Regions from separate parts of the Leclercia sp. AS011 genome, predicted to be linked through region 1. Evidence: predicted binding sites of a transcription regulator. Region 1 holds the regulator's gene; each other region holds the start of a gene.

Evidence for each region. The regulator CRP, encoded in region 1, controls carbon source genes, mostly activating them, when cyclic AMP is high. The targets are predictions, from matches to a motif close to ATGTGANNNNNNTCACAT.
Region 2: a site for CRP is predicted at 3,257-3,274, ahead of msrB (peptide-methionine (R)-S-oxide reductase MsrB). Genes of this name have one in related genera too.
Region 3: a site for CRP is predicted at 2,130-2,147, ahead of udp (uridine phosphorylase). Genes of this name have one in related genera too.
Region 4: a site for CRP is predicted at 2,189-2,206, ahead of WFO70_RS19535 (YjcB family protein). Genes of this name have one in related genera too.

Annotation. Positions count from the first base shown of each region.
Region 1 covers NZ_JBBCMA010000007.1:180,393-188,363, forward strand. The annotation lists gene argD (bifunctional acetylornithine/succinyldiaminopimelate transaminase) at 1-719, shown strand, start outside; gene WFO70_RS20580 (YccS/YhfK family putative transporter) at 754-2,841, opposite strand; gene crp (cAMP-activated global transcriptional regulator CRP) at 2,898-3,530, opposite strand; gene WFO70_RS20590 (OsmC family protein) at 3,840-4,244, shown strand; gene WFO70_RS20595 (phosphoribulokinase) at 4,286-5,155, opposite strand; gene WFO70_RS20600 (YheU family protein) at 5,186-5,404, opposite strand; gene WFO70_RS20605 (hydrolase) at 5,401-6,423, opposite strand; gene mdcA (malonate decarboxylase subunit alpha) at 6,651-7,971, shown strand, end outside.
Region 2 covers NZ_JBBCMA010000001.1:1,620,189-1,628,159, reverse strand. The annotation lists gene WFO70_RS07660 (MipA/OmpV family protein) at 1-59, shown strand, start outside; gene WFO70_RS07655 (aldo/keto reductase) at 193-1,047, shown strand; gene WFO70_RS07650 (D-hexose-6-phosphate mutarotase) at 1,094-1,978, opposite strand; gene gapA (glyceraldehyde-3-phosphate dehydrogenase) at 2,055-3,050, opposite strand; gene msrB (peptide-methionine (R)-S-oxide reductase MsrB) at 3,392-3,805, shown strand; gene WFO70_RS07635 (YeaC family protein) at 3,848-4,126, shown strand; gene pncA (bifunctional nicotinamidase/pyrazinamidase) at 4,248-4,889, opposite strand; gene ansA (asparaginase) at 4,899-5,915, opposite strand; gene sppA (signal peptide peptidase SppA) at 5,975-7,831, opposite strand.
Region 3 covers NZ_JBBCMA010000009.1:12,966-20,936, reverse strand. The annotation lists gene WFO70_RS21260 (beta-glucoside-specific PTS transporter subunit IIABC) at 1-1,032, opposite strand, end outside; gene WFO70_RS21255 (dienelactone hydrolase family protein) at 1,213-2,019, opposite strand; gene udp (uridine phosphorylase) at 2,271-3,032, shown strand; gene rmuC (DNA recombination protein RmuC) at 3,172-4,620, shown strand; gene ubiE (bifunctional demethylmenaquinone methyltransferase/2-methoxy-6-polyprenyl-1,4-benzoquinol methylase UbiE) at 4,687-5,442, shown strand; gene ubiJ (ubiquinone biosynthesis protein UbiJ) at 5,456-6,061, shown strand; gene ubiB (ubiquinone biosynthesis regulatory protein kinase UbiB) at 6,058-7,698, shown strand; gene tatA (Sec-independent protein translocase subunit TatA) at 7,775-7,971, shown strand, end outside.
Region 4 covers NZ_JBBCMA010000006.1:158,466-166,436, reverse strand. The annotation lists gene uvrA (excinuclease ABC subunit UvrA) at 1-946, opposite strand, end outside; gene ssb1 (single-stranded DNA-binding protein SSB1) at 1,198-1,722, shown strand; gene WFO70_RS19535 (YjcB family protein) at 1,784-2,065, opposite strand; gene WFO70_RS19530 (GGDEF domain-containing protein) at 2,678-4,006, shown strand; gene WFO70_RS19525 (EAL domain-containing protein) at 4,345-5,931, shown strand; gene soxS (superoxide response transcriptional regulator SoxS) at 5,928-6,254, opposite strand; gene soxR (redox-sensitive transcriptional activator SoxR) at 6,353-6,811, shown strand; gene WFO70_RS19510 (glutathione S-transferase family protein) at 7,086-7,757, shown strand.

The DNA of each region.
Region 1 (7,971 bases):
TCATTCACGTGCCGTTTAACGATCTGCATGCGGTAAAAGCGGTGATGGACGATCACACCTGCGCGGTGGTGGTTGAGCCGATCCAGGGCGAAGGTGGCGTGACGGCGGCGACGCCGGAATTCCTGAAAGGGCTGCGCGAGTTGTGCGACCAGCATCAGGCCCTGCTGGTGTTTGATGAAGTGCAGAGCGGCATGGGCCGTACCGGGGATCTGTTTGCCTATATGCACTACGGCGTGACGCCGGATATCCTGACCAGCGCTAAAGCGCTCGGCGGCGGTTTCCCGGTCAGCGCGGTGCTCACCACCCAGGATATCGCCTCGGCGTTCCACGTGGGCTCACACGGCTCCACCTACGGCGGAAATCCCCTGGCGTGCGCGGTGGCAGGCGCGGCCTTCGATATCATCAATACCCCGGCGGTGCTGAGCGGCGTTAAGACGAAACGCGAGCAGTTTGTGAAGCACCTCCAGCAGATCGATGCCCAATATGATGTTTTCAGCGATATCCGCGGCATGGGCCTGTTGATTGGCGCTGAGCTGAAACCGCAATACAAAGGCCGGGCGCGCGATTTTCTCTATGCCGCCGCCAGTGAAGGGGCGATGGTCCTCAACGCCGGGCCGGACGTGATGCGCTTTGCGCCGTCGCTGCTGGTGGAGAGCGAGGATATCGACGAAGGGATGAGCCGCTTTGCGCAGGCGGTGAAGCGCGTGGTTCAGGCGTAGGCCCGTGCAAGCGTAGCGCCGCCGGGCACAAACGTTAATACGGCGTGCGCTTCAAACGCCGGATCAACCAGATCCCATGATGCGGACGCTGACGCCATGCCACTGACGAAATAGTGTGCATGGTGTTCAGATGCCCCAGTACGCGCTGAAGGTGTTGCTCCAGCGTGCTCATGGGGCCTTGCGTCAGGGTCTCTGGCGCTTCCAGAATATTGCTGTCCCCACTCTCACCCGGCGCGTCATACTCCAGACGCTGCTGACAGCGCTGAAGCGCAATTTCACACGACTGCAGATAACGCTGCGCCAGATCTGGCGTCAGCATCGTATGCTCCCGCGCCAGCGTCGTCATGGCGTTGATATGCTCGACGATAAACTGGCTGTGCGTTACCCACAGCTTCATATCCGCCAGATACGCCGAATTGAAGCCCGGCTCCTGCATCGCCTGGTTGAGGGAGTTGAACAGGGCGTTGTGCGCCTGGTTGACCTTCATGCGCTGCCAGGCCAGGGGTGTCGGCTGCGGATCGTCGCTGAGGATCAGGCGGATAGCCTCCTGATCGGCCTCCAGCGCGTCGTGAGCGTTCTGGCGCAGCAGCCCGCTCTGCCACTGCGGCCACAGCCAGACCATCCCGCCGAAGGCAATCAGGCAGCCAATCAGGGTATCGGCCAGCCGGGCGATAATAAACTGCTCGCCGTTCAGGGTCAGCAGCTGCAGGGTATACACCGCCGTAACCGTAAAGCCCACCGTCGCCCAGCCGTAGCTCTTGCGAATGATCAGGTAGCTCACCAGGGTTACCATCAGCATGCCGGCAAGGGTGTACCCCTCCGGGACGTGGAAGTGCAGAGTGACACCGGCGATAATCAGTCCCGCCAGGGTCCCGGCCGCCCGGTGGAGAATTCGCACCCGCGTCGCGCTGTAGCCGTTTTGCGTCACCAGCAGCACGGTCATTAAGATCCAGTAGGGTTTTGGCAGGTGCAGCGCCACGCCCATCAGGCTGGCGATACTCAGCATCACGCTGATGCGCGCCGCGTTACGCAGGGCGGCAGATTTTAGCGACAGGTAGCTTCTCAGGGCGGGGAGCAGCGGCAGCCGTTTCTGTTTGTCAGCCATCAGGTCGCGCGGATAGAGCGGACGCTGCGTGCGCAGCACGCGGGCAATCCGGCTGAAGTGCCAGGCGCAAAACTGCCCCACCGGGTTATCAGGGTGCTGACGGGCGATTTTCTCCAGCGCGCCAAGCTGCTTGTCCATAGAGAAACGGGTGGGGTAGCGATGATAGAGAATGTCGTCGGCCAGCACCCGCAGACGGGCCGCAACGGTCTGCGCGTTCCAGCGGATCACCGCTTCGGCGTGGCTGCGCTCCACCAGCTTTTGCACCTCCTTCGGGTGATGCAGGCTGACGGAGATGTGCTCCTGCAGATCCAGCCCCACCTGGAAGGTGCGCAGCAGGCGTTTGTATTCATGATTTCTGTTGGCCGCCAGCATATGCAGCTGCTGATAGCAGAGGCTGATCAGGTCCACCACCTTCTGCTGGCGGGCCAGCAGCGGCGGCAACGATTTTTCAGGATCGGTGTGCTGCGTCAGCAGGGTGTATTTGGCTTCGCAATACTCTGCCAGCTGTTGATAGAGCACGCTCAGCGACTCTCGCAACGGCTGTTCGCGCCACATCCAGAACCAGAACCAGTTAAACAGCCCGTACCAGAGGGTGCCCAGCGTATAGAGGAGTAGCGGCTCCCAGACCGGCATGTTCCCCGCCAGACTCAGGGTAAAGATAGCCGCAATCAGCGAGGCGGGCAGCAGCCGGGCATGCAGGGCGCTGATCTCAGCCGTGACCCCCAGCGTCATCGCCAGCACGGTCAGAATGAGGGGCAGCGGAATATCCCGGGCCAGCAACAGCTGCACGGCCAGGCTACAGCCGGCGAACAGGCAGCCGCCAATGGTCAGGCGTTTAAAAAAGCGTTTATGCGGGGTGTCCAGACCGGCAATGTTGCAGCAGGCAGGAACGAGAGAAAAGAGCAGACCTTGTTGCAGATGACCGAAGATCAAACCCACAGCCACGGGGAGACACAACACCAGGGTTTGCCGCAGTGCGTAGTTAACTTCCGGGTGATAAATGAGCCTGCGCCACATGGGGATAGAGACAAAAACGGCGTGTCATCCTGCGATGCCACGCCGTTTTAGCGGAATTAACGTGTTCCGTAAACCACGATGGTTTTACCGTGGGCAGAAATCAGGTTTTGATCTTCCAGCATTTTCAGGATACGACCCACTGTCTCACGAGAACATCCGACGATCTGACCAATTTCCTGACGGGTAATTTTAATTTGCATACCGTCCGGGTGGGTCATGGCGTCTGGCTGTTTCGCCAGGTTCAGCAGGGTCTGAGCGATGCGGCCCGTTACGTCGAGGAAGGCGAGGTTACCCACTTTCTCGGACGTGACCTGCAGACGGCGAGCCATCTGCGAAGAGAGGCGCATCAGGATGTCCGGGTTGACCTGGATCAGCTGGCGGAATTTCTTATAAGAGATCTCAGCCACTTCACAGGCAGTTTTAGCACGAACCCAGGCGCTACGCTCCTGACCTTCTTCAAACAGGCCCAGTTCGCCGATGAAATCTCCCTGATTCAGGTAAGAGAGGATCATCTCTTTACCTTCTTCATCTTTGATCAGCACTGCCACTGAGCCTTTGACGATGTAATACAACGTTTCCGCTTTTTCACCCTGGTGAATCAGCGTGCTCTTCGATGGGTACTTATGAATATGGCAATGAGACAAGAACCATTCGAGAGTCGGGTCTGTTTGCGGTTTGCCAAGCACCATGCGCTGTTATCCTCTGTTATAAGCTGTCTCCAGAGTCTGGCTCTGTACCTGTACTCTGGGGTTACAATCGAATTCTTTCCCCTGCCTGGGGACTGGCTGTCACAATAATTAGCAGCCTGTAATGTGTGATGTCCTCTGCATACATGTGCAACGTCAATGTATTACTGTAGCATCTCGACTGTTTTAGCATAGCTTTTGCCGCCTGTCTCCTGGTGTCTCGCTTCAGCTTGATGCAGGTCGACTTCCGTTGTCAGAATTGTTACTGACGCGTAATCTGTCAGGAAAAATGCACTCCTGGAGTTAATACAAATGCAAGCACGTGTGAAATGGGTTGAAGGGTTAACGTTCCTCGGTGAGTCGGCTTCCGGGCACCAGATTTTGATGGATGGCAACTCCGGTGACAAAGCGCCAAGTCCGATGGAAGTGGTCCTGATGGCGGCAGGCGGATGCAGCGCGATCGACGTGGTGTCGATCCTGCAAAAAGGGCGTCATGATGTGACTGACTGCGAAGTAAAACTGACCTCAGAGCGTCGTGAAGAGGCACCGCGCCTGTTCACCCATATCAATCTTCACTTCGTGGTGACCGGTAAAGAGCTGAAAGACGCGGCGGTATCCCGTGCGGTGGATCTCTCAGCCGAGAAGTACTGCTCCGTGGCGCTGATGCTGGAGAAAGCGGTCAAGATTACCCACTCGTATGAAGTGATCGGGGCGTAATCCCATTGCCCGGTAGGCGTAGCGCCACCGGGCAAAAATCCTCAATCGATCTTCTTGCCTTCCATCAACCGCTGCACCAGCGGCGTCATGATTAACTCCATCGCCAGCCCCATCTTCCCGCCCGGGACCACCAGCGTATTGATGTGCGAAATAAACGAACCCTGCAGCATCGCCAGCAGCCAGGGGTAATCGATATTGTCCAGATTGCGGAAATGGATCACCACGAAGCTCTCGTCCAGCGACGGGATGCCTTTGGCAGCAAAGGGGTTAGAGGTATCCACGGTCGGGACGCGCTGGAAGTTAATGTGGGTGCGGGAAAACTGCGGCGTCAGGAAGTTGATGTAATCCTCCATCGAGCGCACCACGGAGTCCATCACCGCCTCGCGGGAGTGGCCGCGTTCGCTGGTATCCCGCGTCAGCTTCTGGATCCACTCCAGGTTCACAATAGGGACTACACCTACCAGCAGATCGACATGGCGCGCCACGTCGTGCTGTGGCGTCACCACCCCGCCATGCAGGCCTTCATAAAACAGCACGTCGGTGGGTTCCGGCAGGGGCTGCCAGGGGGTGAAGGTGCCCGGCACCTGGTTCCAGGGGACCGCTTCGTCATAGGTATGCAGGTATTTGCGCGCCTGGCCGGTGCCGCTTCGCCCGTATTCGGCGAAGGTTTGCTCCAGCAGGCCAAAGTCGTTGGCATCCGGGCCAAAGTAGCTGATGTGTTTGCCCATATCCCGGGCTTTGCGGATAGCCATGTCCATCTCAGGACGGGTGTAGCGGTGAAAGCTGTCGCCTTCCACTTCCGCGGCGCGCAGATGCAGCTGGGAGAAGATCTTACGAAAAGCGAGGCTGGTGGTGGTGGTACCTGCACCACTCGACCCTGTAACGGCAATAACCGGATGTCTGGCGGACATAGCAACTCCCTGAGTGGAAAGAGGTCGCGGTTAACCGCGAAATTGATTGCGAGGCATGATGTTGACGGTTTCGTGCAGCTCGGACCATACGACCAGCACCTCACCGCTTTGCAGCTGGCGCCTGACGTCGGCGACCTTCTGCTCAAGCGAAAGCTCCTGTTCACCATAATCGGTGCCTTCGCGTAACACAAAGCTTTCAATCAGATTATCCAGCGTTTCGGGAGCCAGATCTTGCCAGGGAATAATCATCTTATCGGTTCCAGGTATGTGGTCAGCCAGTCCGGGATACGCGTTTCCAGCCACATGGTCGGGCGACGCAGCGTGCCGCCGACAAAGCCCACGTGCCCGCCATGTTCGGTCAGCTGGTACTGCACGTTAGCGGGCAGAAACGCCTGCGCCGGTATTGAGTGATGATCCATAAAGGGATCGTCTTTCGCGTGAATAATCAGCACCGGTTTGGTGATCTTGCTCAGCACCGGCATGGCGCTGCACTGACGATAGTAGTCAATAGCATCGGCAAAGCCGTGAATTTTGGCGGTGATCAGATCGTCAAATTCGCGGATGCGGCGCACTTTCTTCAGCTGCTGCAGACTGACCGGCAGCGTATCCGGGTAAGCTTTCAGTTTGCGTGCCGCATTGGCTTTGAGCAAGTTCAGCAGATAGCGCTGATAAACACGCGAAAAGCCCTTCTCCATATGATAGCTGCAGTGCTCCAGCATGAACGGAGCAGAGACGATGGCGGCGGCGTCCAGCGGGATGTTGTCGCCCTCTTTTGCCAGCAGGCAGGCGAGCATATTTCCGCCCAGCGAATAGCCTACCGCCGCGGTAGGGGCCGGGCCGTGGGTCTCTGCCAGCCAGCGCAGGAACCAGGTGCCATCTTCCGTTTCGCCGGAGTGATAGATGCGTTTCTGGCGATTGGGTTCGCCGCTGCATCCGCGAAAGTGCATTACGACGCCCAGCCAGCCGCGCGCTTTCGCCGCCTGGATCAGGCCGTGAGCATAGGGGCTGTGCAGGCTGCCCTCCAGACCATGAAAGACCACCAGACGAGGTTTGTGCCGGGCCTGAAGCGGATCTTCACTCCAGGCTAAATCAACGAAATCATCATCCGGCAGGTCAAGGCGCTGCCAGACGGGGGTAAAAAGCACTTTACGGCGGATGAGACGCGGCAGCATGGTCTGCAGGTGTCGATTCGACACCCCCCGCATGGGCACAAATTCTGCACTCTCGTCGGCTGCAATGTTGAAATCTGAGGGAATGATTTGGGTCATAAAGGTGATGCTAATTATTGTCTGTTATTTACGATAGCTTCCGAATTGTACCCCGTTTAGCCTGGTTTTCCGAAACATGAACTGATCCCTATCAAAAATATTTACCTTGATTATTACTCTCAGGCTAATGATTCACCTCTACGCTTAATTGATGACTTTCTCGCCAGGGTGCAGACTTTACTCAACGTTAAGCAAATCTAAAGATGTGCTGAATCAGGAGGTTAACAATGTTATCAGGGCAAACACCAGCCCGGAACTGGAACACGCGTCGCACTGAAAAAGCGCGCCGCCTGGCTTCCGTCCCGGTGCAGGGCAAGGTACTGCCAACAGGCGACCTTGTCGCCATGCTGGAAAAACTGATCGCCCCAGGCGACAAAGTCGTACTGGAAGGGAATAACCAGAAACAGGCAGATTTTCTTTCACGATCCCTCGCCGAAGTGAACCCGCAAATCGTTCACGACCTGCATATGATTATGCCGAGCGTGGGCCGCAGCGAGCACCTGGATATTTTTGAAAAGGGTATCGCCCGCAAACTCGATTTCTCCTTCTCTGGTACCCAAAGCCTGCGTATTTCGCAGCTGCTGGAAGACGGGCAACTGGAGATTGGTGCCATCCACACCTACATCGAACTCTACTCCCGCCTGTATGTGGATCTGTCGCCAAACGTGGCGCTGATTGCCGGTTTTAAAGCGGACCGTAAAGGTAACCTCTATACCGGTGCCAGCACCGAGGATACCCCGGCGCTGGTCGAAGCCGCCGCCTTCCACGACGGCATCGTCATCGCCCAGGTGAACGAGCTGGTGGACGACGAGTGCGATCTGCCGCGCGTGGATATCCCCGGCTCCTGGATCGATTTCGTGGTAGTGGCGGACAAGCCGTTCTTTATCGAACCGCTGTTCACCCGTGACCCGCGCCTGATCAAACAGGAACATATCCTGATGGCGATGATGGCCATCAAAGGCATCTATGCGGAACACCAGGTTCAGTCGCTGAACCACGGTATCGGCTTCAACACTGCCGCCATTGAACTGCTGCTGCCGACCTACGGCGAACAGCTCGGCCTGAAAGGCAAAATCTGTAAACACTGGACGCTGAACCCGCATCCAACGCTGATCCCCGCCATTGAAAGCGGCTGGGTCGAAAGCGTGCACTGCTTCGGCGGCGAGCTGGGGATGGAGGAGTATATCCGTGCCCGTCCGGACGTGTTCTTTACCGGTGCCGACGGCTCCATGCGTTCTAACCGCGCCTTCTGTCAGCTGGCAGGTCAGTACGCGGTGGATATGTTTATCGGCTCGACGCTGCAGGTGGATGGCTATGCCAACTCCTCAACCGTGACCCGCGGCCGTCTCTCCGGCTTCGGTGGGGCACCCAACATGGGCCACGACCCGCACGGTCGTCGTCATGCCACCCCGGCCTGGCTGAACATGATCACCGAGCCTGACCCAATGCAGCGCGGTAAAAAGCTGGTGGTGCAGATGGTGGAAACCTTCCAGGCGGGCGTGAAGCCAACCTTCGTGGAAAAACTCGACGCCGTCGAGGTGGCGAAAG
Region 2 (7,971 bases), on a different contig from region 1:
CGATGGTCGATAAGTCCTGGACCGGTCTGATGTCGGTGGGTCTGACCTACAGTTTCTGATTGTGCATTTTTACTGTGCAATTTGTGCATCACAACGGGGCTCTTGAGCCCCGTTTGTTTTAGGGTGGTACATCATGACGGAGCGCTTGCGCTCCGTTTGTCCTGAGGTGGTGCAGATAAACAGGAGGGTGTGATGAGCGAAAAAACCGTTAACTTTGGTAACAACATCGTGCTGCCGGCTATTGGTCAGGGCACCTGGTATATGGGTGAAAAGGCCAGTCAGCGCCGCCAGGAAGTGGATGCCTTGCGGGCAGGCATTGACCGCGGGCTGAGGCTGATTGATACCGCCGAGATGTATGCTGACGGCGGCGCAGAAGAGGTGGTCGGCGAGGCGATTAAGGGCCTGCGCGACGAAGTGTTTCTGGTCTCCAAAGTCTATCCATGGAATGCCGGAGGGCAAAAAGGCATTGCCGCCTGTGAAGCCAGCCTGCGGCGTCTCGGTACCGAGTATATCGACCTTTATCTCCTGCACTGGCGCGGGAATTATTCTCTGGATGAGACCGTCCGGCTGATGGAGACGCTGCAACAGCAGGGAAAAATTGGCCGCTGGGGCGTCTCGAACCTCGATTATGCAGATATGCAGGAGCTGTGGCAGGTGCCGGGTGGGCGGGCCTGTGCCACCAATCAGGTGCTCTACCATCTGGCCTCGCGCGGTATCGAATATGACCTGCTGCCCTGGTGTCAGCAGGAGTCGATACCGGTGATGGCTTATTGCCCACTGGCGCAGGCCGGGCGGCTACGCACCGGGCTGTTCAATCATCCGGCGGTGAATGCGGTGGCGAAAGAGTATAACGCCACGGCCGCACAGGTGTTGCTGGCATGGGTGATACGTCACCGTGGGGTGATGGCTATTCCGAAAGCGTCATCCATTAAGCATGTGGAAGAGAATGCGGGCGCGCTGGGCATTTCACTCTCTGAGGAGGCATTAAACCAGCTGGATGCGGCCTTCCCGGCACCGAAACAGAAAACGGCGTTAGACGTGGTGTGACGTGAGCGTAATGCCCTCTCAGCACAGAGAGGGCAAGGGGAGGGGATTAACGCTTCACAATGTGAATGGTCTGTCCCAGACGAGAAGGTTTCTCTTCCGTCGCGGTTTGAGGTTCGCTCACGCAGGCGGTTTCCACGCAAACGAAGGTCTTATAGCCGTCATCCGGAACGTCACCCATGCTCACCGACAGCGCCGGGCCCGGGTTCCAGCCCACAACATTGCTGTGATGGTGATGGATAACTTCAATCGCGCGATTCAGCGCGGTATCTTCAATGACGCTGCAGGCTTCCGGGTTCAGGTAGACGCGGTCGGTACGATCCGGGAAGGTCTGGATGCCGTCGCTCAGTTTGCCCTCTTTCGCATTATCCACTTTGTCGATAAAGCTATCGCCCAGGCCGTTCACCGTGACGGCAGCGATATCGCCGACGTTGAAATAGGTGTGCAGGGCAGAGGTGGTCTCAAACTCACCGTGTGCTTCCAGTTCGATCTCACAGGTTTTACCCAGCTTGAAACGGGCGTACAGGGTGAAGTCGTGCGGCCACAGTTTGCGGGTCTCGTCATCGCTTTGCAGTTCAAAGGTCAGCACCACGCCGGATTCATCTTCGTTGTGGGCTTTCAGCGTCCACGGCAGATTACGGGCAAAACCGTGCGACGGCAGGCCTTGCTGGGCGGACGGGCCAAACCATGGCCAGCAGATTGGCACGCCGCCGCGGATTGCTGCCCCTTTTTTGAAGGAGGTGATGTCGCTCAGCCACAGCGCTTCCACTTCGCCTTCTGGCTGCCAGGAGAGCAGATGCGCGCCCTGCAGGGCAACCGATGCCTGCACCTGCGGATGCTCAACCACGATGACTTCGACATCGTCAATCTGGCGGCGGGAAAGCACAGGGGTAAGTTGTTCGACTACCGGAAGTGCAAAAATTGTTTTTATCATTACGCAGTCCTCTGTCTCTAATGCCATAAAAAAAGGCGACCGAGGTCGCCTTTTTGGATCAGTTTCTCATCTCAACTTATTTGGAGATGTGAGCGATCAGGTCCAGAACTTTGTTAGAGTAGCCGGTTTCGTTGTCGTACCAGGAAACCAGTTTCACGAAGTTGTCGTTCAGTGCGATACCTGCTTTAGCATCGAACACGGAAGTGCACACTTCGCCGTTGAAATCGGTAGAAACAACGTCGTCTTCGGTGTAACCCAGAACGCCTTTCATTTCACCTTCAGAAGCCGCTTTGATGGCTTTCTTGATTTCTTCGTAGCTTGCTGCTTTTTCCAGACGAACGGTCAGGTCAACAACAGATACGTTTGGAGTTGGAACGCGGAACGCCATACCAGTCAGTTTGCCATTCAGTTCTGGCAGTACTTTACCTACAGCTTTAGCTGCACCGGTAGAGGATGGGATGATGTTCTGAGCTGCGCCGCGGCCGCCGCGCCAGTCTTTGTGAGACGGGCCATCAACGGTTTTCTGAGTTGCGGTGGTAGCGTGAACGGTAGTCATCAGACCTTCGATGATGCCGAAGTTGTCGTTGATAACTTTAGCCAGTGGCGCCAGGCAGTTGGTGGTGCAGGATGCGTTGGAAACGATGTCCTGGCCAGCATACTTCTCGAAGTTAGCGCCTTTAACGAACATTGGGGTGTTGTCTTTGGATGGACCAGTCAGAACAACTTTTTTCGCGCCAGCGGTGATGTGCTTACGCGCAGTTTCGTCGGTCAGGAAGATACCGGTTGCTTCAGCAACAACGTCAACACCGATTTCGTTCCACTTCAGGTTAGCTGGATCTTTTTCAGCAGTAACACGGATGGTTTTGCCGTTGACAACCAGGTGGCCGTCTTTCACTTCAACGGTGCCGTTGAAACGACCGTGAGTTGAGTCGTACTTCAGCATGTACGCCATGTAGTCAGCGTCTAACAGATCGTTGATACCAACGATTTCGATGTCAGAACGTTCCTGAGCAGCACGGAAAACAATACGGCCGATACGGCCAAAACCGTTGATACCTACTTTGATAGTCATATATTCCACCAGCTATTTGTTAGTGAATAAAAGGTTGCGTGTAAAATTACAAAAACCTTACGCAGCGTCAAGCGGAATCGTGTCAATCATTGCGACAAATCAATCCTTAGCACTACCTTTGCTCGATTGACCTACCTCACATTCCCTTGGAGCTTGCACCCATATGGGGCCTGCGCACGGGATTTTAAAGGGCTGACCACATAAAAACGTGGAGTAGATCACATTTGTCTGCCTACCTCTGCGCAACGAGTAAGTTTAGATCAAAAGTTCATACTTCAGTGTTAATGTTTTGTTAGAATCGAGGGTAAAAGTTGTCTGTTTCAACTGCGAGATGTAAGCCTATGTCGAATCAACAAAACCCGGATGAACTGAAAAAAAACCTCACCGAAATGCAGTTCTACGTAACGCAAAATCACGGTACGGAACCCCCATTTACCGGGCGTCTGCTGCATAACAAGCGGGATGGTGTCTACCACTGCCTGGTGTGTGACGCTGCGCTGTTCAACTCCCAGAGCAAATACGATTCTGGCTGCGGCTGGCCGAGCTTTTATGAACCGGTCAGTGAAGAGGCCATTCACTATCTCAAGGACTTCAGCCACGGTATGGAGCGCATTGAGATTCGCTGTGGAAACTGTGACGCACATCTCGGTCACGTCTTCCCGGACGGCCCTCAGCCAACGGGTGAGCGTTTCTGCGTCAATTCCGCCTCCTTAAGCTTCACCGATGAGCAGAATGGTGACCAGACGAAAGGCTGAAAAATCGATTCAGCAAATTATTCCTTCGGAGCCCGATTTAACATGAATATTGAAGAGATGATTAACGGCATGACGCCGGAGGTTTATCAGCGTCTGGTCACTGCGGTTGAACTGGGGAAGTGGGCCGACGGCGTGGCGCTAACCGCCGGGCAGAAAGAGAACTGCCTGCAGCTGGTGATGCTGTGGCAGGCGCGCAATAACACCAATGCGCAGCACATGACTATCGATACCCAGGGTCAGATGGTGATGAAGAGTAAGCAACAGCTGAAAGAGGATTTCGGCATCGCGCCGAAGCCAATTGCTACGTTAAAAATGCAGTAACCCTGCAGATTAACGCCCTCTCCTCAGGAGAGGGCTGGTTGTTTCCGGCGGCGCTACGTTTGTGCGGGCCTACGGGTCAGGTAGGCCGGGTAAGGCGAAGCCGCCACCCGGCATAAGACGATCAGCCCTGCGTCTCCTGCCAGTCCGCCAGGGTGTACAGCGTGGCACCTTCCGCCGCCATATCCATAAACGCCTGGGCGCTGTCCTGGCGCTGAATGTTCACCCCGCGACAGCCGTCGGTGATCACGTTCACCCGGTAGCCCAGCTGCAATGCATCCAGCACGGTGAATTTCACACAGTAATCGGTCGCCAGCCCCATCACAATCAGCTCCACGATCTCGTGGTGGCGCAGCCATTGATCCAGCCCGGTTTTCTGCCGGTGGCCGTTATCAAAGAACGCGCTGTAGCTGTCAATGTTCGGGTTTTCCCCTTTCTGGAAGATGGCATCAATGGCTTTGCTGTTGAGCAGGGGATGCAGCTCAGCGCCTTCCGTGTGCTGCACGCAGTGATCGGGCCAGAAGGTTTGCGGCAGACCGTCCAGCTCGCCCTGGGTGAAGGGCTCGACGTTGTGCTGGCTGGCAAAACTGCCGTGATCCGCCGGATGCCAGTCCTGGCTGGCTACCACCGCCTCGCCGCGGGCTTTGCACCACTCAATCAGGGCGTTGGCGATGTCCACCGTGCTGTCGCCTTCGGCCACCGCCAGCGCGCCGCCGGCGCAAAAGTCATTCTGTAAATCCACCAGTAACAGGGCACGTTGTTTCATGCTCACTCCTTATTCGTCTGGCGTCAGTTCGCCACGCAGGTTTTGCATCATTGCGGTACGAATCGACTGCACATCCAGATCCTGACTCAGTAAGTAGTGAAGTTTAGTCAGGGTAGCTTCTACCGTCATGTCGAATCCGCTCACGACACCCGCTTGCGCCAGGGCGTTCCCGGTGGCATAACCGCCCATATTCACCTTGCCGGACATGCACTGGGTCAGGTTCACCACCACGATGCCGCGGTTGCTGGCTTCCTGAAGCTCCTTCAGGAACTCGCCGTTTTGCGGGGCATTGCCCACGCCGTAGGAGCGCAGGATCAGCGCTTTTACCGGCTGGCGCAGGAAGTTACGCACCACATCGGCGGAGATACCCGGATAGATGGTCACCACGCCAATCGGTTGAGGGGTAATGGGATGCACCACCAGCTCGCCGGAGGTATGCGGTGCCGGAGGCGTACCCAGGCGGCGAATATGGATCCCGGCTTCCAGCAGCGGAGTGAGGTTCGGCGAGGCAAAGGCGTCAAAACCGTCCGCATGGGCTTTGGTGGTACGGTTGCCGCGGTAGAGACGGTTGTTGAAGAACAGGCTCACTTCGTTAATCGGGAAATTGGCCGCCACGTACAGCGAGTTGAGCAGGTTGATCTGCCCGTCGGAACGCAGCTCCGCCAGCGGGATCTGCGAGCCGGTGACAATCACCGGTTTGCTGAGGTTTTCCAGCATGAAGGAGAGCGCCGAGGCGGTGAACGCCATGGTGTCGGTGCCGTGCAGGATCACGAAGCCATCATATTGATCGTAGTGCGCCTTGATGTCATCGGCGATATGTTGCCAGTCTTCCGGGGTCATATCGGAAGAGTCCATCAGCGGATCGTACTCGTGGATGGTGAAGTCCGGCATCTCCTGACGGTGGAACTCCGGCATTAACGCCAGCTGGCGTTGCAGGTGGCCCGAAACCGGGATATAGCCATTTTCCGAGCGCTGCATACCGATGGTACCGCCGGTATAGGCCACATAGATTGATTTCTTTTGCATGATGTAATGTTCTTGGGCTTCAAAGAAAAATCCCCTCTTCGCGGAAGAGGGGATGGGGATTAACGTACGTTCGCGCAGGTGAGGCAGAACGCGTAGCGGTTTTGTGGATCGTTGAAGGCGGCCAGCTTGTCGCCCTCTGTTTTCACCGCCTTCGCCGCCGTTGCAACCGGTGCCGGCAGATACGCCTGCAGCGCGTCCGGCAGCATGGCTTTGACCGAGCCGGAGAAGCTGTCCATCACCATATCAAAGAAGGTCGGCTCATCCTGATAGAAGTCGATATGCCACTGCTTCAGCTTCGCCAGTTCGGCAGCTTTGGCTACGGCGTCATCGAAATCGCCCAGGTTATCCACCAGCCCGTTGGATTTGGCATCCTGGCCGGTCCAGACGTGGCCCTGAGCGATCTGGTCGATCTGCGCCGGGGTCTGCTTACGGGAGTCGGCCACCAGAGTGATAAAGCGCTTATAGCCGTTCTCAATGCTGAGCTGCATCATCTGTGACACTTCCGGCGGCAGCGCTTTGGTAATGGCAACGTCTGCCAGCGGCGAGGTCGCCACCCCGTCGGTATGCACGCCCAGATAGTCGAGGCTGTTCTCTACGGTGTTAATCACGCCGAAGATGCCGATAGAACCGGTCAGGGTGCTCGGGTTCGCTACGATGTAGTTCGCCGGGGTTGAGATCCAGTAGCCACCGGATGCCGCCATCCCGCCCATGGAGACCACCACCGGTTTACCGGCGGCGCGGGCTGCGGACAGTTCCGCGCGGATCACTTCCGAGGCGCTGACGCTGCCGCCCGGACTGTTAACCCGCAGGACAATGGCTTTCACTTTCGGGTCGAGACGCGCGTCGCGGATCTGCGAGGCGGTGGTATCGCCCCCGACGTTGCCCGGCGTCTCTTCGCCATCCATGATCGCCCCGTTCGCAAAGACCACGGCAATGCTGTCGCCAGTATCGGCCGGTTTTTTCGGCTGATAATCATAGAAGCTGACGGCGCTGAAGTTCTTGTCCTCTTTGCTCCAGCCGAACTGTTTGGTCAGGGATTTTTCAATCTCGGCGCTGGAGCCCAGGGCATCCACCAGCTTGTTGTCGAGAGCATATTTCGCGGTATCGCCATCGACTTTACGCAGCCCATCCAGCACGCCCTGCGCACCCGGGAAGACCTGCTCCGGGGTGATCTGGCGGTTGGCGGCGACGGTCGCCAGATAGTGTTGCCACAGCTCGCCGATCCAGCGGCTGTCCGCCTCGCGGGCGGCCGGGGACATATCGTCGCGGATAAACGGCTCAACCGCCGATTTGTAAGTCCCGACGCGGAAAACGTGGGTGGTGACTTTCAGCTTATCGAGCAGCGATTTGTAATAGAGGCCATTGGTGGCGAAACCGTGCAGATCGACGGTGCCCTGCGGCGAGAGCCACACTTTATTGGCAAAGCTCGCCAGATAGTACTGCCCCTGGCTGTAGTTATCGCCCACCGCGATCACCGGTTTGCCGCTGTCGCGGAACTCACGCAGCGCTTTACCGATGTACTGCATGGACGGCTGGTCCGCCCCGGCGAAGTTCTTCAGATCCAGCACGATGCCGGTAATGTTGCGATCGTCCTTTGCCTGACGAATGGCGTCGACGATATCAAACAGCGAGTTCTCCTGCAGGCGGTCGCTGCTGGCGCCAAACAGCTGGCGGCCCAACACGCCCAGTCGGTTGCTGGTGGAGGGCTTATCAACCACCACACCGGCGATATCCAGCAGCAGCGCCCCGCGCCCGGCGCTCTGGGCCTGGCTGCTGGCGCTGATGTGCATCCAGACGCCGACGCAAACCATCACAATAAGAATGAAGAAGAGGTTCATCACCAGGTTGCGGACGAAATTAAGCAGTCGCCACGTCCATTTAAAAAAGCCGGCAAACAGTCGCCAGAGGGTTCGCATGTATTCTCCCTGTCCAGATAATTACCTTCCCGTCGCCACTGGACGGTGTTGTCGGGCTATCGTAATGACCCGACCGCCACTTGTCAGCAGGAATCGCCTGCCAGGCTGTAACAAAATCTGCCGTCGTGTTAATTTTGAGT
Region 3 (7,971 bases), on a different contig from region 1:
TACCTTATCTTTGCTTTTGAGGGCAATCGCCAGACATGCGCCGGACTCGGCAATATTGTGCGCCAGCGACGCGGGCAGGTAGAGCATCTCACGCCCGAACTGGCTCATGGAGGCTACGGCGTAGGGCAGCATCGGTTTATGCATCCCGGCGGCCACCATAAAGGGCAGGGCGGCGGCCAGCAGCCCCGTTGCCACAAAACCGAGTTTGCCATAGAGCCATAAAATTACCGTTGCCAGCCCGGCGCCCAGCTCGTAACCCAGCGGCCCGAGGATCAGCAGCGTGACCGGGACCGTCACCAGCAGAGAGAGCATCGGTGAGAGGAAAATACGCAGCGCGCCGGGGGAGTAGCGGTTGAACAGCTTCTCCGTCTGGGCGTAAAAGAGCACGCACAGAATGGCGGGAAAGACCTGCGAGGCGTAGGCCACGTTGCGCAGATCGAAAGACATGAACGCCGTCCCGTCGGCCAGCTGTTTGGTCATCGCGGGTAGCACCATCACGGAGACCGCCGAGACGGCAACCAGCACGTTCACCTTCAGCTTCATTGCCGTGGTGATCGCCACCAGGATCGGCAGGAAGTAGAGCGGCGCGGAGCCGATATTATCCAGCACCTTGTAGGTCGAACTGTCCCGGCTGAGCCAGCCCATCACGTCCAGCAACAGCAGCAGCGATTTCAGAACCCCGCCACCGGCAATGGCAGGCACCAGCGGCTGAAAAACGCTGATGACGAAATCGATAACCTGCGCGCCACGGCTGATTCTGGCAGGCGTATGTTGCCCGCCCGCCTGAGGGGAGCCCACCAGCGAGCGCACCGCCTCAAAGACCTGCACCACCTCGTGACCAATAATCACCTGGCACTGCACGTTCACGCGCACGCCCAGCACGCCGTCGACCTTTGCCAGCGCCGCTTCGTTGACCCTGCCATTGTCGTACAGGCTCAGCCGCAAGCGGGTGGAGCAGTGTTCGATATGTTCGATATTCTCAGCACCGCCGACCTGGGCGATGATCTCCAGCGCTGTTTGCAAGTGGTTCATGTTCTGGCCCCTGTCTCCAGAGCAAAAAAAAAGACCTGAACCCCCTCTCCGCTCGAAAACGGAGAGGGGGTTCAGGTCTTGCCTACGGATCGTAGTTACACGCCTGTGCTTTTTATATCGTCCAGATTGTGTTTAAAAGTCAAACAGTCACCTCACTTTGCGTAGCGAAGTGTGAGCCGCTTAACCTTTTTTAGCGCCGTACTGCTGGAACCAGGCCAGCATCCGCTGCCAGCCATCTTTGGCTGATTCCGCATGATAGCTTGGACGATAATCGGCGTTGAAGGCGTGCCCGGCTCCCGGGTAAACCACAATCTCCGCCGTTGCGTTCGCTGCACGTAGCGCATGGCGCATGGTCTCTACCGTGTCCAGCGGGATCCCGGTATCTTCTGCGCCATAGAGTCCGAGGACGGGCGCGTTCAAATCGGTCGCAATATCCACCGGATGTTTCGGTGAATTCAGCGTCTTTTCGCCCACCAGCTTGCCATACCACGCTACGGCGGCTTTCAATTGCGGGTTGTGCGCGGCATACAGCCAGCTGATTCGCCCGCCCCAGCAGAAGCCGGTTGCCAGCAGACGATGGGGATCGCCCCCGTTGCGCGCCGCCCAGTTGGCGACGTGGTCAAGATCTGCCAGCACCTGGGCATCCGGTACTTTACTCACCAGATTGCTGAACAGGGTGGGAATATCGCTGTAATCATTCGGATCGCCCTGACGGAAATAGAGTTCAGGCGCGACGGCCAGATAGCCTTCCAGCGCCAGGCGGCGACAGAGATCGCGAATATGCTCATGTACGCCGAAAATTTCCTGAATCACGATGACGATCGGCAATGCCCCTTGCGCATTTTTGGGCCGGGCATGGTAAGCGGGCATATTATCGCCCTGAGTCGGAATGGAGGTCTCCCCGGCGGTAATCGCCTCGTCGGGGGTAGTGACAACGGTTGCGGCTTGCAGATCAGCAGCAGGGGCAAATCCAGATGTTCCAGTCATGGCATTCTCCGTACCAATTAGCGCAAAAGTAAATATAGTCCGCAGGTTAACAATCCACAGTGCCCGAAACAGGCTATCTTTTGTGCAACAGATAACGATATAACTCGTTAATGTGATGTTAATCACTATTTCATGGTAATTAACTGCAATCAATTTTATTCATGGTGATGTCTGTCACGAAACTAAGCCGGTTCCTTCGGTAAAGTACCGCTTTGCTTCTGCTGACAAACTGACCCACAGAGGAGTTTTCTATGTCTAAGTCTGATGTTTTTCATCTCGGCCTCACTAAAAACGATTTACAAGGGGCTACGCTCGCTATCGTCCCTGGCGATCCTGAGCGTGTGGAAAAGATCGCCGCGCTGATGGATAAGCCGGTTAAGCTGGCAGCCCATCGCGAATTCACGACCTGGCGGGCAGAGCTGGATGGCAAAGCGGTGATCGTGTGCTCTACCGGTATCGGTGGCCCGTCTACCTCTATTGCCGTTGAAGAGCTGGCACAGCTGGGCATCCGTACTTTCCTGCGTATCGGTACCACCGGTGCGATCCAGCCGCACATCAACGTTGGCGACGTCCTGGTCACTACCGCATCCGTGCGTCTGGACGGCGCGAGCCTGCACTTTGCGCCAATGGAGTTCCCGGCAGTGGCCGATTTCGAGTGCACCACCGCGCTGGTGGAAGCCGCGAAATCCGTCGGTGCGACCACTCACGTTGGCGTGACCGCCTCCTCTGATACCTTCTACCCGGGCCAGGAGCGCTACGACACCTTCTCCGGTCGCGTAGTCAGCCGTTTCAAGGGTTCGATGGAAGAGTGGCAGTCTATGGGCGTGATGAACTACGAAATGGAATCTGCCACCCTGCTGACCATGTGCGCAAGCCAGGGTCTGCGTGCCGGTATGGTTGCGGGTGTGATTGTTAACCGTACCCAGCAAGAGATCCCGAACGCCGAGACCATGAAGCAGACCGAAAGCCACGCGGTGAAAATCGTGGTGGAAGCGGCCCGCCGCCTGCTGTAATTTCCCCTTTTCTTTGCCAAAGGCCGACCTGTTCGGCCTTTTTCTTTGCGTAGCGCCTCGCAGAAAACCCTTTTCAAACTGGACGTTTATACAGCACAATTCTATTTTGTGCGGGTCATACCTTGATGCAGGGGGCGTCGTGGATATTTCCATCCTTTTTTATGCCGTTATTGCGCTGGTCAGCGTCGGTGTGGGCTGGTTGCTCGCCAGCTATCAGCATGCGCAACAGAAGGCCGATCAGCTTGCCGAACGTGAAGAGATGGTGGCCGATCTCAGTGCATTGCGACAGAACATCGCCCAGAGCGGGCACTGGCGTGACGAATGCGAGCTGCTCAACAACGAGCTGCGCAATCTGCGGGATATCAACACCTCGCTGGAAGCCGACCTGCGTGAAGTCACCACCCGGCTGGAGTCCACCCAGCTGCATGCGGAAGACAAAATCCGCCAGATGATCAATAGCGAGCAGCGCCTGAGCGAGCAGTTCGAAAACCTTGCCAACCGCATCTTTGAGCAGAGTAACCGCCGCGTCGAGGAACAAAACCGCCAGAGCCTGAACGGCCTGCTGTCGCCCCTGCGCGAACAGCTGGACGGCTTTCGTCGCCAGGTGCAGGACAGCTTTGGTCAGGAGGCGCGTGAACGCCACACGCTGGCCCATGAAATCCGCAACCTCCAGCAGCTGAATGCCCAGATGGCGCAGGAGGCCATCAACCTCACCCGGGCGCTGAAAGGCGACAATAAAACCCAGGGCAACTGGGGGGAGGTGGTTTTGACCCGCGTGCTGGAAGCCTCCGGCCTGCGCGAGGGCCACGAATATCAAACCCAGGTCAGCATTGAAACCGAGAGCCGCGCGCGGATGCAGCCCGACGTCATTGTCCGTCTGCCCCAGGAGAAGGACGTGGTCATCGACGCCAAAATGACCCTGGTGGCCTATGAGCGCTACTTTAACGCCGAAGATGACTACACCCGCGAGTCGGCGCTGCAGGAGCATATCGCCTCGGTGCGTAACCATATTCGCCTGCTGGGGCGTAAAGACTATCAGCAGCTGCCCGGCCTGCGTTCGCTTGACTATGTGCTAATGTTTATCCCGGTTGAACCGGCCTTCTTACTGGCGCTGGACCGCCAGCCGGAGCTGATCTCCGAGGCGCTAAAAAACAACATTATGCTGGTCAGCCCTACCACGCTGCTGGTGGCGCTGCGCACCATTGCCAATCTGTGGCGCTATGAGCACCAGAGCCGCAATGCCCAGCAGATTGCCGATCGAGCCAGCCGCCTGTACGACAAAATGCGTCTGTTCGTCGACGATATGTCGTCGGTCGGGCAGAGCCTGGATCGCGCTCAGGACAACTACCGCCAGGCGATGAAAAAGCTGGCCTCCGGGCGCGGTAACCTGCTGGCTCAGGCTGAATCGTTCCGCAGCCTTGGCGTGGACGTTAAACGCGAGATTAATCCGGAATTGGTTGAGCAGGCCACATCGCAGGATGAGGAGTACCGGCTGCGCAGTGACGGGCCAGTTCAAAATACAAACAACACCTTAGCAGGCGCGCAGGCGTCGGCAGACCCCCTGGAGCGTTATTCCCGGGGTGGTTGAATCGTAGGGCAAATGCGCCCAATCTGTTACACTTCTCGAACATTTGACTGATAAGCAGGCTCTGAGATGGTTGAAGATTCACAAGACACAACGCACTTTGGCTTTCAGACTGTCGCTAAAGCGCAGAAAGCTGACATGGTGGCCCACGTATTCCATTCCGTGGCGGCGAAGTACGATGTAATGAATGACCTGATGTCATTCGGCATTCATCGCTTGTGGAAGCGCTTCACTATTGACTGTAGCGGCGTGCGTCGTGGACAAACCGTGCTGGATCTGGCCGGCGGCACCGGCGACCTGACGGCGAAATTCTCGCGTCTGGTGGGCGAAACGGGCCGCGTTGTGCTGGCTGATATCAACGACTCCATGCTGAAAATGGGGCGTGAAAAGCTGCGCAATATTGGCGTGGTTGGCAACGTTGAATATGTCCAGGCGAACGCGGAAGCGCTGCCTTTCCCGGATAACACCTTTGACTGCATCACCATCTCTTTCGGTCTGCGTAACGTCACCGATAAAGAGAAAGCGCTGCGCTCCATGTACCGCGTGCTGAAACCAGGTGGACGCCTGCTGGTGCTGGAGTTCTCCAAACCGATTATTGAGCCGCTGAGCAAAGCCTACGATGCCTATTCGTTCCACATTCTGCCGCGTATTGGCGAAATGGTGGCCAATGACGCAGACAGCTACCGCTACCTGGCCGAATCCATCCGTATGCACCCTAATCAGGACACCCTAAAAGCCATGATGCAGGATGCGGGCTTCGACAATGTTGACTACTTCAACATGACGGCAGGCGTTGTCGCGCTGCATCGCGGTTATAAGTTCTGAGTGGAGGTGGCAAATGCCGTTTAAACCCTTGATCACAGCCGGTGTGGAAAACGTACTGAATACCTTTCTGTACCGGTCTCCCGCGCTGAAAACGGCGCGTCAGCGTCTGAACGGCAAAGTGCTGCGGGTGGTATTAAAAGAGTTTTCGACGCCGCTGGTGCTGGTATTCAGCGAGCGTCAGCTCGACGTGCTCGGCGAATGGGAAGGCGAGGCCGACTGCTCCGTCATCACTCATCTGAACACGCTGCCCAAACTGCGCGATCGCCAGCAGCTTACCGCCCTGATCCGCAGCGGCGAGCTGGAAGTTGAAGGCGATATCCAGGTAGTGCAAAACTTTGTCGCGCTGGCCGATCTGGCCGAGTTCGACCCGGCAGAACTGCTGGCTCCCTGGACCGGCGATATTGCCGCTGAGGGGATCGGTAAAGTGCTGCGTGGCGGCGCCTCGTTGCTGAAGAAAGGTTTTCAGCGCCAGCAGCGCTATGCCGCGGAAGTGTTAACCGAGGAATGGCGCATGGCGCCGGGGCCGCTGGAAGCGGCATGGTTTGCAGAAGAGACTGCCGCGGTTGAGCGTGCGGTTGATGCACTGACAAAACGGCTTGAAAAACTGGAGGGCAAATGACGCCTGGTGAAATTCGGCGCCTCTACTTTATCATCCGCACCTTTTTGAGTTACGGGCTCGACGAGCTAATCCCCCGAATGCGCATCACACTGCCGCTGCGTCTCTGGCGGCGAACGCTATTCTGGATGCCCAATCGCCATCAGGACAAACTGCTGGGTGAACGGCTGCGTCTGGCGCTTCAGGAGCTGGGGCCTGTCTGGATCAAATTTGGCCAGATGCTCTCTACCCGTCGTGATCTGTTCCCGCCGATGATCGCCGATCAGCTGGCGATGTTGCAGGATAAAGTTGCCCCCTTCGATGGCAAGCTGGCTAAGCAGCAGATCGAAAAAGCGATGGGCGATATCCCGGTTGAAACCTGGTTTGATGACTTCGACATTCAGCCGCTGGCTTCGGCCTCCATTGCGCAGGTTCATACCGCGCGGCTGAAAGAGAATGGCAAAGAGGTGGTCATTAAGGTGATCCGCCCGGACATTCTGCCGATCATCAGAGCCGACATGAAGCTCATCTACCGCCTGGCCCGCTGGGTGCCGCGTCTGCTGCCGGATGGCCGCCGTCTGCGCCCGATGGAAGTGGTGCGCGAATATGAAAAGACGCTGATTGATGAGCTGAACCTGCTGCGTGAATCGGCGAACGCCATTCAGCTGCGCCGCAACTTTGAAAACAGCCCGATGCTGTATGTGCCGGAGGTCTATTCCGACTATTGCAGCCAGGACATGATGGTGATGGAGCGTATTTACGGGATCCCGGTCTCGGACGTCGCGACCCTGGAAAAGCAGGGCACCAACATGAAGCTGCTGGCCGAGCGTGGCGTACAGGTCTTCTTCACCCAGGTGTTCCGCGACAGCTTCTTCCACGCCGACATGCACCCAGGCAACATCTTCGTCAGCTACGAGCACCCTGAAGATCCGCAGTATATCGGCATCGACTGCGGTATCGTCGGCTCGCTGAACAAAGAAGATAAGCGCTATCTGGCCGAGAACTTTATCGCCTTCTTCAACCGCGATTACCGCAAAGTGGCCGAGCTGCACGTCGATTCCGGCTGGGTTCCGCCGGATACCAACGTTGAAGAGTTTGAGTTCGCCATTCGTACGGTCTGTGAGCCTATCTTCGAGAAGCCGCTGGCGGAGATCTCATTCGGCCATGTGCTGCTGAACCTGTTCAATACCGCCCGCCGCTTTAATATGGAAGTGCAGCCCCAGTTAGTTTTACTCCAGAAAACATTACTTTACGTTGAAGGGGTGGGGCGGCAGCTCTATCCTCAGTTAGACTTATGGAAAACGGCAAAACCCTTCCTTGAATCCTGGATCAAGGATCAGGTGGGTCTGCCAGCGCTGGTGCGCTCCCTGAAAGAGAAAGCGCCGTTCTGGATTGAAAAAATGCCTGAAATTCCTGAACTGGTGTATGACAGTTTGCGTCAGAGCAAAAACTTGCAGCACAGCGTGGATAAAATTGCCCGCGAGTTGCAAACCAATCATGTGCGTCAGGGGCAGTCCCGGTATCTGTTTGGCATTGGGGCGATACTGATGTTAAGCGGCACGCTGCTGTTGATCAATCGTCCTGAGTGGGAGCTCATGCCTGCCTGGTTGATGGCGGGTGGCGTGGTTGTCTGGCTAGCCGGATGGCGCAAAACGCGCTGAATTGCGTCGCTATAGCAGGGCCGCGTAACGTATAATGCGGCCTGATTAATTAATCATCTACAACTGGGGAAGATGTATGGGTGGTATCAGTATCTGGCAATTGTTGATCATTGCCGTCATCGTCGTGCTGCTGTTCGGGACCAAAAAACTCGGTTCTATCGGGTCCGATCTCGGCGCGTCCATCAAAGGCTTCAAGAAAGCGATCAAAGATGATGACGAGAAGCAGGACAAATCCAGCCAGGATGCGGATTTCACTGCTAAATCTATCGCCGA
Region 4 (7,971 bases), on a different contig from region 1:
AGAAGTTACGCTTATCCCAGCCGCGGATCGCGCCGCCCGCCAGCGACAGCTCCGGGTTCTGGATCACCCGGTCAGGATCGAAATACTGCTGCACGCCAAGACCGTCACAGGTCGGGCAGGCACCCGCCGGGTTGTTGAACGAGAACAGACGCGGTTCCAGCTCGCGCATACTGTAGCCACAAACCGGGCAGGCGAAGTTGGCAGAGAAGAGCAGCTCTTCCGCCTGCGGATCGTCCATATCGGCCACCACCGCCGTACCGCCGGAGAGATCCAGCGCGGTTTCGAACGACTCGGCGAGGCGCTGGGTCAAATCGTCACGCACCTTAAAGCGGTCGATCACCACCTCGATAGTGTGTTTCTTCTGCAGCTCCAGCTTTGGCGGATCGGAGAGATCGCACACTTCCCCGTCAATACGGGCGCGGATATAGCCCTGGCTGGCCAGGTTCTCCAGCGTTTTGGTGTGCTCGCCTTTACGCTCTTTAATGATAGGGGCCAGCAGCATCAGGCGTCTGCCTTCCGGCTGGGCCAGCACGTTATCCACCATCTGGCTGACGGTCTGGGCCGCCAGCGGAACATCGTGATCCGGGCAGCGTGGCTCGCCCACGCGGGCATACAGCAGACGCAGGTAGTCATGGATTTCGGTGATGGTCCCGACGGTGGAACGCGGGTTGTGGGAGGTCGACTTCTGCTCAATAGAGATGGCAGGCGACAGCCCTTCGATATGGTCGACGTCAGGCTTTTCCATCAGCGACAGGAACTGACGCGCATAGGCAGAGAGAGACTCAACGTAACGACGCTGCCCTTCGGCATACAGGGTGTCGAAAGCCAGTGAAGATTTGCCTGAGCCTGAAAGCCCGGTCACGACGATCAGTTTGTCGCGAGGGATAACGAGGTTGATATTCTTGAGATTGTGGGTGCGCGCGCCCCGAACTTCTATCTTATCCATTCACCTTTCCCGGTAGGTAGATACACGGAATGCCTGGTTTGTTTGAAGGACAACCGGCAGAAACGATTAATTATGACACAAATTGACCTGGCTGGATATACAGTATTGGAATGCAAATTCTGATTACTTGTGCAACAATGTAACCCTCGTGAGAACTCTGGAAGATGCTTCGAAACTATCGGAAGACCACGTGGAAATGGTACACTCGCGCGCTTACACTATTTTCAGACACGTTTTCAGGAGACACGATCATGGCCAGCAGAGGCGTAAACAAGGTGATTCTCGTCGGTAATCTGGGCCAGGACCCGGAAGTACGCTATATGCCGAGTGGTGGTGCAGTGGCCAACATTACGCTGGCGACGTCCGAATCCTGGCGCGATAAAGCGACCGGTGAGATGAAAGAGCAGACCGAATGGCACCGCGTTGTGCTGTTTGGCAAACTGGCTGAAGTGGCCGGTGAATATCTGCGTAAAGGCTCCCAGGTCTATATCGAAGGCCAGCTGCGTACCCGCAAATGGACCGATCAGTCCGGCGCAGAAAAATACACCACCGAAGTGGTGGTTAACGTCGGCGGCACCATGCAGATGCTGGGTGGCCGTCAGGGCGGTGGCGCACCAGCAGGTGGCGGCCAGCAGCAGGGCGGTTGGGGTCAGCCTCAGCAGCCACAGGGCGGCAACCAGTTCAGCGGCGGCGCACAGTCCCGTCCGCAGCAGCCGTCTGCACCGGCGCAGTCTAACGAACCGCCAATGGATTTCGACGACGACATCCCGTTCTGATAACAGAACCTGCGTTTCGCAACCACAAAAAACCCAGACATCGTCTGGGTTTTTTTATTCACTAGGTGTACATCATCGGCCAGTCTGGTGGTGTATGGCTCATCGCCTCAACCATTACCGCTTTAACGTTGTTCCAGATAACGGCTACATCCAGCAGGGTGATGCCCAGCAGGCCGGTCGCGAACCAGCATGCCGCCGCCAGACCCAGACAGGTGCTCACCACCGCCAGCACGGTGTAATCTGATTTACGAAACTGAATGTTCAGCGTGCTGGCCAGAAACATCAGCACCGCGCTCAACAACTCCCAGCGTGCAAACACAACACCGGTGGTAATAGCTGCCATAATAGGATCCTCAAAGATAACCGCCGCCGGGTAAAGCGCGACGTTGCCCACACACTGTGGCAAACTGGCTATCGGCAGGCTCAGACTCACAACAATGAAACAATGTTTCTTGTTACATAAGATGTGTGAACTATATCACATTTGTTCTTTTATTCGCCACTGGGCAAATGCATAAAAATGGCCTGAATTAACCCTGTAGTCACAACGGTTATAGTTAGCAAAAATATATATTTAGCCTGCTAACCGGTGTAATTACGATAACTTTGCTGATAATTCATTGAGATAAGAAAACATGTACAGGCCGGGAGCGGATGTACAATATTTACAGCCTCAGGGCTATGGCTTATGCTTCTTCCGGTTGCTTACTCCGTTCGTAATAAATAAATCAGGCTTGACCTTTTTGCTGGTTATTATTATTTGTCATTTTATTTTTACACACGCATCCCTGTAAGATCGTCAGTATTAATTTATGCTGACTGACTATCACTTTATTCCTGATTAATTCGTTGCGGTATTTCTGTCTCGTTAATGAGCTGCGAATAAACAATGAAGCAAGTAAATCGAGAGAATAGTAATGACAGTACCCGGGCCCTGCACGCATTAGCTAAATTAATGCCAAAGTTATCATCCCATGCCACCTTAACGTCTCTGCTGGAGACGATTAATCATACCTTTGACGCTCAACTGAGCTGGGTGATGATGCAGGATGATACGGGTCAGCCGCAGTTTGTCAGTGCCGGGAAATTAACCTGCCATCCGCTGGAAATTAATGCGTTTCTTGCCAGCCTGTTATTGCAGCGCCATCGCCGTTCATGGCGGGTCATCGGCTGGAAAGAGAATTTGGGTGCGCTGATATTTCCTCCCGGACATCCGGGCCATCAGCAATTACAGTCCGGGGTGCTGTGTAAAATGGCACCGCATCAGCAGGGCTATTTCTTCCTGGGGTTTACGCAGCCGCAAAACACCCTCACCGTGCTGAAAGAGGTGGTGATTATCCTGGTGGAAAAGCTGAAGGATTTTGTCACCGGTCTCGTCGCCCGGGAGCGCACGGCCAAAGAGATGCAGCGGATGATCGCCCAGTACAAAACGCTGTTTGAACGGGCACCGGTGCTGATGAATTCGTTCGACAGGAATAGCCGCTGCGTATTGTGGAATGCCGAATGCGAAAAGGTATTTGGCTGGACCATGGCGGAGATCAACGCTTATGCCGATCCGCTGGCGCTGTTTTATCCTGACCCGGAGGTGCGCCGTCGGGTGCACGAGTCGGTTAACACCACTCCGCTGAACGATATGTATGAATGGCATCCGGTACGGCGGGACGGAATGCAGCTCACCATCCTGTGGTCGAACATCTCCCTGCCGGACGGCTCAATTCTCAATATCGGGCTCGATATCACCGCCCGCAAAAAAGCAGAGCGGCAGCTGGAGATGAAGGCCATGACCGACGATCTGACCCGCTGCTTAAATCGCTTTGCCATCCTGCAGCAGATTGCCGCTGCCCTGGAGGCCAGCCAGCGGCAGGAGGCCGACAGCCACTTCTCGGTGCTGATGTTTGACCTGGATTTCTTCAAACAGATCAATGACCAGTGGGGGCACCTGGTGGGAGATGCCGCGTTGGTGCACTTCTGTGACTGCCTGCGGGGGCTGATCCCGCCCGGCTCAGCGCTGGGGCGGGTGGGCGGAGAGGAATTTTTACTGCTGCTGCCGAAGACCCGCAGCGGCGCGGCGGTACAGCTCTCTGCCCGGCTTCGCCAGGCGCTGGCCGGGACGCCGCTTAACGTCGGCAGCCGGACGCTGATCCTCTCCTTTAGCGCGGGGGTGGTCGAGGTGAGCAGTGCCCGGCACGATACTTCCTCATTACTCATTAGCGCAGATAAGGCACTTTATGATGCCAAACGCGCGGGCAGAGGAAAAACAATCGTCGCGGTTGATTATTTATAAATCACTTTAATCATTATCATGGGATAAATAGCACAAAATCTCATGATGAAGTTGCGCTTTTTTCACGCTGTCGGTAGTTTGACTTAATCGACGACATTCTGTTGCGTAATCCGGGTGCCTGGCTTTCTAAACGAGTATTTATTTTACTTAATAAACAGCAAACGAATACTTTCAGTTTGGCTTACGGACAAATATTATCGGCATAACCAAATATTAGGTTATTGGTGTTAAAAGTCAGTTGCTAACTTCGCATGATTCATGCAACGTAATCACCTGTTTAGCAAAGCATCCGGCCTTCATGATTACAGGCACATAAAAAGCAGGGATATAGGGCGGAAATGAATCGTAGCGCACGGGACAAGGTGCTGAGTATAGTCGGGGTTATCATGGTAGTTTCGCTACCTGTGATGCTTGCGCTATGGTTTGCCCAGCAACGCGCGGTTAACGAAACACGCAGCCAACTCAGCTCCTTTGCTCAACTCGCTTTAGATAAAACTGAACTGGTTATTCAACAGGTGGAGCTGGCACGTCATGCGGCTGAACAGTATTCGGGCGATATTTGCACGCCAGCACACCGACAGGATATGTTAAATATCGTGCGGGGCCGGCTTTACATTGCCGACCTGCTCTATGCTGATGGCCGTGAATTCCTCTGCTCCACGACGGGCACCCCCGATACCCCTTATACAATTTCCGCCGCCAATTACCAACGCCAGCCTGACGTCTCTATCTATTATTACCGCGATACGCCCTTTTATGCGGGATATAAGATGACGTATATGCAATTAGGGCATTATGTGGTGGTGGTGAACCCCCTGACCTATAGCGAGGTCATGTCTTCGGATCGCTCTCTGGCATGGGGTGTATTTGATACGGTGACCAACGCCTTTTTTTCCGTCAGCGAACAGGCGAATCAAAATGAATTAAAAACGCTGATTGGTGATAACACTCTCGCCTTCCAGAACGAAGGCCGCTTTTATACTATTGTTCGCTCGGACAAGCGCCCCATTGCCGCTATTGTTTCAACGACCAACCAGCGTTTTTATGAAGTGCTCTATCATCAGGCAACATTAACCCTGCCGCTGGGAATGATTAGCAGCATTATTATTTTACTGATGTGGTCGCGAACGCGACGGGAATTTAATTCCCCGGGGCGTTTATTGCATCGGGCATTAAATAAAAGACAGCTTTGCCTGCACTACCAGCCAATTATTGATATTAAAAGCAACGTCTGTGTCGGGGCTGAGGCGCTGTTGCGATGGCCTGGATTTAACGGCCCGGTGATGAGTCCGGTAGAATTTATCCCGCTGGCAGAAGAAGAGGGCATGAGCGAGCGCATTACCGACTACGTGGTGGAAGAAGTCTTCAGCGATTTGGGCCCTTTCCTGGCCTGCAATCCGCATATCTATATCTCCATTAACCTGTCGGCGACCGACTTCCACTCTTCACGCCTGATTGCGATGATCACCGATAAGGCCCGCCACTACAACGTTCGGGCCCAGCAGATTAAAATCGAAGTGACCGAGCGCGGGTTTATCGACGTGCCGAAAACGACGCCGGTGATTCAGGCGTTCCGTCAGGCAGGTTATGAAGTGGCGATCGATGATTTTGGTACCGGCTATTCCAACCTGCACAACCTCTACTCCCTGAACGTCGATATCCTGAAAATCGATAAATCCTTTATTGATACGCTGACCACCAACAGCACCAGCCACCTGATCGTCGAGCACATTATCGAAATGGCCCAGAGCCTACGCTTAAAAACCATCGCCGAAGGGGTGGAAACGGCGGAACAGGTCACCTGGTTAAACAAGCGCGGCGTGCAGTATTGCCAGGGCTGGCACTTTGCGAAGGCCATGTCGCCGCAGGATTTCATGACCTGGCAGCAACAGCCTGTCGCGGCATCACTCGCCCACAGCCACTAATTCAGCTGATGACGGTAGTCGCTGGGGGTGCGATCAAACTCGCGGCGGAATACGCGGGAAAAGGTCTGCTGAGAGACATAGCCCAGATCCATGGCGATATCAAAAATAGGTCGCTGGGTCGTGCGCAGCGCCTGGGCGGCCAACAATAACCGGCGCTGACGAATGTATTCGCCCAGCGTCTGGTGCGTGACGGCGCGGAACATCCTCTGCAAATACCACTTCGAATAACCTGACTTTTTCGCCACCACATCGATACTCAAGGGTTGATCGATATGGTCATCCATCCATTCAATAAGTGTCTGAATAATTTGTTGATGCGACATAAAGCAGCCTCCCTCTGGGTACACCTGTGTCTGTAGATTCGTCGTTTTGTCTGCGGGCGAGTATAATTCCTCAAGTTAACTTGAGGTAAAGAGGTTTTATGGAAAAGAAATTACCGCGGATAAAACCGCTGCTGACCCCGGGCGAGGTGGCCAGGCGTAGCGGCGTGGCGGTGTCAGCCCTGCATTTTTATGAAAGCAAAGGGTTAATTAAGAGTATTCGCAACACCGGCAACCAGCGGCGTTATACCCGTGACGTGCTGCGCTACGTGGCGATCATTAAGATTGCCCAACGCATTGGCATCCCGCTGGCCACCATTGGCGAGGCGTTCGGCATCCTGCCGGAGGGGCATACCCTGAGTGCAAAGGAGTGGAAGGCGTTATCCTCCCAGTGGCGCGACGAGCTGGATCGGCGCATTCATACCCTGGAGGCGCTGCGCGATGAGCTTGACGGCTGCATCGGCTGCGGTTGCCTGTCGCGCAGCGACTGCCCGCTGCGTAACCCTGGCGACAGACTGGGCGAGCAGGGCACCGGCGCGCGGCTGCTGGAAGAGGATTAGCCAGACGCAGTAAAAACTAAAGCGCCACAGAGGGCGCTTTAGTTTATTCCCGGTCTTTGTCTTTCTCTCTATCCCGCTGGTTCACAGGAGGGTTTCCCCCGACATCAACACCCCTCAGTCGAGCATGCTTTGGAGGTTCCGGTTTGTGCTGACAATTTAAGTCTAGGCCGGGAGCCCGGGTTTTCCAGCGCGCCTGTACAAAAACTCGGCGAAATTTTTTCGCCAGGTTGTGCAATTTTCTATAGTTAGTGGATAAGCCCAACTGGAGATGACCATGATTAAGGTCCACCACCTCAACCAGTCCCGATCCCAGCGCGTGCTCTGGGCGCTGGAAGAGCTCTCACTGCCCTATCAGATTGAACGTTATCAGCGGGATAAGACCATGATGGCCCCCGCCGCGTTGCGCAAAGTCCACCCGCTGGGCAAATCCCCGGTGCTGGAGGATAACGGCCTGATCCTCGCGGAGTCGGGGGCTATCCTCGAATACCTGCAGGAGACCTACGATCCCGGGTCGCAGCTTAAGCCGCAGGATCGCGAGATGAAACTGCACTACCGTTTCTGGCTCCACTACGCCGAAGGCTCCCTGATGCCGCTGCTGCTGATGAAGCTGGTCTTCTCCAGCCTCGGTAAACCGCCGATCCCGTTTGGCCTGCGCTCGCTGGGCAAAGTGCTGGGGCAGGGGGTGCAGAAGGCCTATCTCAACAAACAGCTGGAAACTCACGCCCGTTTTCTCGAGTCCTGGCTGAAGGATCACCGCTGGTTTGCCGGGGATAGCCTCAGCATGGCGGATGTGCAGATGAGCTTCCCGGTGTTTGCCCTGCTGAAACGTGGCGGTATCGAGGATCTTCCTCACCTGCAGAGCTGGATGAAAAACGTCGAAATGCGTCCGGCCTGGCAGCGGGCGATCCAGCAGGGCGGTCCGTTCGAAATTCCTGGCGAGTCCTGAAAATGTTATCAAATTGCGCATTCACGATAACGTTTGCGCATACTCTGTCTACTTCTTCACCACCCCGTATGGAAATTAGCGAAAAACGGCAAAGTTAAGTTGAAAACGCCCATGTTTAAGCCGGATAATCGTTTGCCTTTAATTCAACACCCGTTTTGTCAGCGTGAAGCTAAACGTTTGCTTTTTTTATGACGCCCCTCTTTGTCATAAACGC